One region of the Halobacillus ihumii genome, then DNA from elsewhere that is predicted to be linked to it. Evidence: riboswitches for the same ligand, from Rfam matches in the RefSeq annotation. Region 1 holds a riboswitch; the other holds the start of a gene.
What was found. Region 1 has a riboswitch for glycine ahead of gcvT (glycine cleavage system aminomethyltransferase GcvT). Riboswitches for the same ligand answer to the same signal wherever they lie in the genome.

Region 1 (2,415 bases):
GCTTTTTCAGTACTTCTTTGCCAATAAAATCAGCATCTTTTTTCACTCGAACAGCAAAGGAGAGGCCTGCTTCGATCGGGGTGATTTCAGGGCTTAATTCTTGCCCATACAAAGCCAGGTTCGCCTCGAAACGTAATGTATCACGAGCTCCCAAACCAATTGGCTGTACCTCAAAAGCTGCCCCTTTCGACAAAATAGCTTGCCACAACGCTGGGCCTGAAGCAGCAGGAAGGTAAATCTCAAAACCGTCCTCACCCGTATATCCCGTACGTGAAACGATAGCTCTATCCTCAACGCCTTCAAAGGAAACATCCTTCAAAAAGCGAAAGAACTTAATAGAAGAGAGATCAACCTCCGTCAGTTGCTGCAGTATTTCCTCTGCACGCGGTCCTTGAAGAGCGAGCTGAACGAACTCATCAGACACATCCTCAATCGTGACTTCTCCATTTTGATGATCCTTAAGCCATTGAACATCTTTTTCCCGGTTTGCTGCATTGATAACGAGCAGATAATCGTTCTCGTCAAGCATATAAACAATCAAATCATCTACAGTACCACCGTTCTCGTAGCACATAATTGTGTACTGAGCTTTACCTGGTTCTAATTTTGACACATCATTTGTTAACATGCCCTGTAAATAATCCAGGCTATCCTTTCCTTTCACCTTTACCTCACCCATGTGAGACACATCAAATAAACCTGCTTTGGTTCGTGTTGCTTCATGCTCTTCTTTAATGCTTGTAAACTGAACGGGTAAATCCCATCCGCCAAAATCGATCGTTTTCGCTCCTGATTTCTTATACTCAGAATAAAGTGGTGTTCGTTTCAATTCAGTCATCCTATCACTCCTCCAAGATCTGATTAAGCATAAAAAAGAGACTCTACCGCTTATTACGGGAGTCTCTGTCCATTCACCAGAAAGTTTCACGCTAACCTGACACGATCGTCAAACCTAGTCGCTTGCTTCTTGGGTGGTTTACTGTATGTAAACACTCTCCAGAGCTGCGTCATACAGAGGTCTTTTTGCCTGAGAGATTCACAATAATAAATTGCTTGCTCCTTCGGCGCTACATGAGTAGTCTCTCCCCCTGCAGTCATTCGCAATTAGTATTTTATTAGATTAATTTGGGCATACTAACCTGTAAAGTTCAATACGACAAACTCTCTTAATTTTCACGTTCATTATACCATAGCGTTGCAAAAGAGCGAATGCAGAATTCGAATTTATATGAATTCTTTTGAAAATTACCTACAGGAGGTGGATCAGATGGTAGAAATTCTACACGATCAAGATTATATAGAAACGCTTTCCAACAACCTAACACAACCAGATTCCTTATGTTCATGGGATGAATTTAAACTTGGATATAATGCCTTACACTACCGGTCAGTTCCTGAATTTAATGGTGTTCTTTCTACGAAACATTTACCCCATGTAGACTTTCTAGACCATCAGATTCAGGCATGTGAGAAGGTCATCCATGAAATGAACGGAAGAGCTATCCTGGCTGATGAGGTTGGTTTAGGAAAAACGCTCGAAGCCGGACTGATTTTGAAAGAATATATGATCAGAGGAATGGCTAAAAAGGTCTTGATTTTGACACCAGCTTCTCTTGTCAATCAATGGATACAAGAATTGAATGAAAAGTTTTATATCCAAGCTGCAACACCGAGGAAGAAAGTGGCTGCCTGGTCAGATTGGGATATTACCGTCACCTCTATCGATATGGCAAAACGTGAAAATCATAAGGACGAAATTCTGTCTATCTCCTACGATATGATTATCATCGATGAGGCCCATAAGTTAAAAAATCATCAGACAAAGAACTACCAATTTGTTAAACAATTAAAGAAAACATACTGTTTACTGTTAACAGCTACACCCATCCAAAATAATTTAAGTGACTTATTTAATTTAGTTTCTATTCTTAAGCCAGGTTATCTTGGAGATCTAGCTACATTTAAAAAGAAATACCGCAAAACATCACTTGACCATACAGAGTCTCATCAGCACATTCACTCCCTGTTAAGCAAACTGATGATTCGAAATCGCAGAAAAGATACCGGATTAGACTCTTCAAAACGCCATGTGACTAATATTCGCCTTACATTTACGGATGAAGAAATGGAGATGTACGAAAAGTTGGCAGCCTTGAAATCTAACTCCCCTTCTTTTACGTGGCTGACATTAGCAAAAGAGCTTTGTTCTACCAGAGAAGCCTGCTTCATGTCGCTGCAGTCTATGCAAAACAAACAAAAGAGCGAATCACCTTTGTTAGCTGATTTTATAGAACGTCTGGGTACACTCCCTCACCACATTAAAGCAAAACGTGTAGTTGAAATCATGGAAAAGTCTGATGAAAAATTTATTATTTTCACAGAATACAGGGCTAGTCAGTTTTATTTACAGTGGTA
Region 2 (2,415 bases), 3.3 Mb from region 1:
TCACGGGACACATGGATGTTGTCCCTACTGGGGAAATCGAATGGGAACATGATCCTTTTGGAGCGGAAGAAGTAGATGGGAAAATTTATGGACGTGGGACGTGTGATATGAAAAGTGGTCTCGCTGCCTGTGTGTTAGCCATGGTTTCGCTTAAAGAAGAAGGTCTGCCGAAAAAAGGCGAGATAACCCTTTTAGCAACGGTTGGTGAAGAGGCGGGGGCTGTTGGTGCACGTCAACTGACAGAAAAGGGATATGCCGAGCCGTTAGATGCCCTTATCGTCGCGGAACCAACGCAAAATCACATCAAGATTGCTCACAAAGGGGCATTATGGCCGCAAATTATCACACACGGGAAAACGGCTCATGGTTCGATGCCGGATATGGGAACAAATGCTGTGGCCCATATGAATGAAATTATCCATAGGATGTTAGGTGAAGAATTTGAATTAACATACGAGGAAGACGACTTGCTGGGTGGATCTACTTTTAGCATTAACGTCTTCAACGGAGGGTCCAACACGAACGTTGTTCCCGACCAATGTTTCGTGAATATCGACATTCGAACGGTTCCGTCTCAGGATCACAAACAAATCATCGATCAAATCGACCAGATCATACAATCTGCAAAAGGAACATACCCTGATCTTAAGTCGGAAATCCGTATTCTGAACGATCAAACTCCTGTGAAGACTTCAAGTGAGGATCCTTTCGTTAAATTAGTTCAAGACACCGCTGAATCTTCAGGGGGATCAACAACACTTGGGGGAATAACCGGCTACACGGACAGTTCACAATTTACGCATGCAGATAAGGAGTTTCCCGTCATTGTGCTGGGACCTGGGGATACATCAGTAGCTCACCAGCCCGATGAGTATGTTGAAGTCGATGAATACCTGAATAGTATTCAACTCTATAAGGAGATTGCTAAGAAATTTTTGACATAATTTCTTAACAGACCAGGCTTGAATGTCTAAGCCATTCCCGATAAATTTACCTCTATGAAAACGGCTCTTTTTAAAGAGTCGTTTTTAAATAGTTATCTGCTTCCTGGTTCTCTTAAAGACTTTCAATTGATGCCTTTACCTATAAACGAACAAATACAATGAATTAATTTAAAATGTTCGCATTTGACTAAAATGCCTTAAGATTAACAAAGTAAGCGCTAACAATAAGAATACAAGAGAATTGCTAGTTTTTCACCCCTTGATTAGTTGTGCAATATAATTTATAATCCAATAATACAAATTTTCTAACTTTTAAAAAACGAACGATGTTTTCTAAAAGCTGTTAGTTTACAACTATATAATGAGTTTGCGTTGATTGCTATGGGTCGCACTATAGCAGGAGCAATTTCTGGAGAGAATGCAATTCGTTGCATCGCCGAAGGGTTCACAATCTCAGGCAAAGGGACAGGAGGATAATAAATACTTATTTGTTATTCTGACATCTAAAGAGGCTGGGAAATCCCAACCTCTTTTTTTATCATAGTGAGCTCTAATCAATTGAATGAGGGAGTTAGGATAACATGGAGAGAATTTATAATTTTTCAGCGGGTCCTTCTATACTGCCGCTGCCAGTATTAGAGAAGGCCCAGCAAGACTTAGTGAATTACGCTGATTCAGGCATGTCTGTGATGGAGCTAAGCCATCGTTCGGAATTATTTACAAATATTATTACAGAAGCGGAGCAGCTGCTTCGAGAACTGATGAGGATCCCGGAGAATTACAAAGTGTTATTTATGCAGGGGGGAGCTTCGCAGCAGTTTGCGATGGTGCCGATGAATCTTTTGGGCAAAAGTGGCAAAGCGGATTATGTCAATACAGGGTCCTGGTCAAAGAAAGCGATCAAAGAAGCTAAGAAATATGGGGACATTCGCGTGGTCGCTTCTTCAGAGGATGCAAATTTCACGTATATACCAGCTGTCGACAGCAGTATGATTGACCCAGAAGCGGATTATATTCATATTACGACGAATAACACCATCGAAGGAACAACTTTCCACGATATTCCCAATACAGGAGATGTACCGCTAGTAGCGGATATGTCATCTAATATTTTATCGGAAGAAATAGATGTTTCTCAATTTGGACTGATTTATGCGGGAGCGCAAAAAAACATTGGTCCAGCAGGATTGACGGTCGTGATTATGCGTGAAGATTTAATCGGGAAAGCATCTGATAACTGTCCGGCAATGCTCAATTATCAAACACACAGTGACAGCGGGTCTTTATATAACACGCCGCCGACATTCGGCATTTATATGGCAAAGCTCGTTTTTGAATGGCTGAAGGAAGGTGGCGGGCTGAAGGAAATGGAGCAGGTTAACCGTCATAAAGCTCAAACTCTCTATGATTATATTGGGAAGTCAGAGCTGTTCTCATCTCCTGTAGAGAAAGACAGCCGATCGATCATGAA

Region 2: another riboswitch for glycine. It lies ahead of serC (3-phosphoserine/phosphohydroxythreonine transaminase); the one in region 1 lies ahead of gcvT (glycine cleavage system aminomethyltransferase GcvT).

What each region holds. Positions count from the first base shown of each region.
Region 1 covers NZ_CACVAO010000001.1:257,654-260,068, forward strand. The annotation lists gene gcvT (glycine cleavage system aminomethyltransferase GcvT) at 1-838, opposite strand, end outside; glycine riboswitch at 1,006-1,098, opposite strand; gene G6R08_RS01375 (DEAD/DEAH box helicase) at 1,268-2,415, shown strand, end outside.
Region 2 covers NZ_CACVAO010000001.1:3,565,027-3,567,441, forward strand. The annotation lists gene G6R08_RS17820 (ArgE/DapE family deacylase) at 1-944, shown strand, start outside; glycine riboswitch at 1,344-1,423, shown strand; gene serC (3-phosphoserine/phosphohydroxythreonine transaminase) at 1,526-2,415, shown strand, end outside.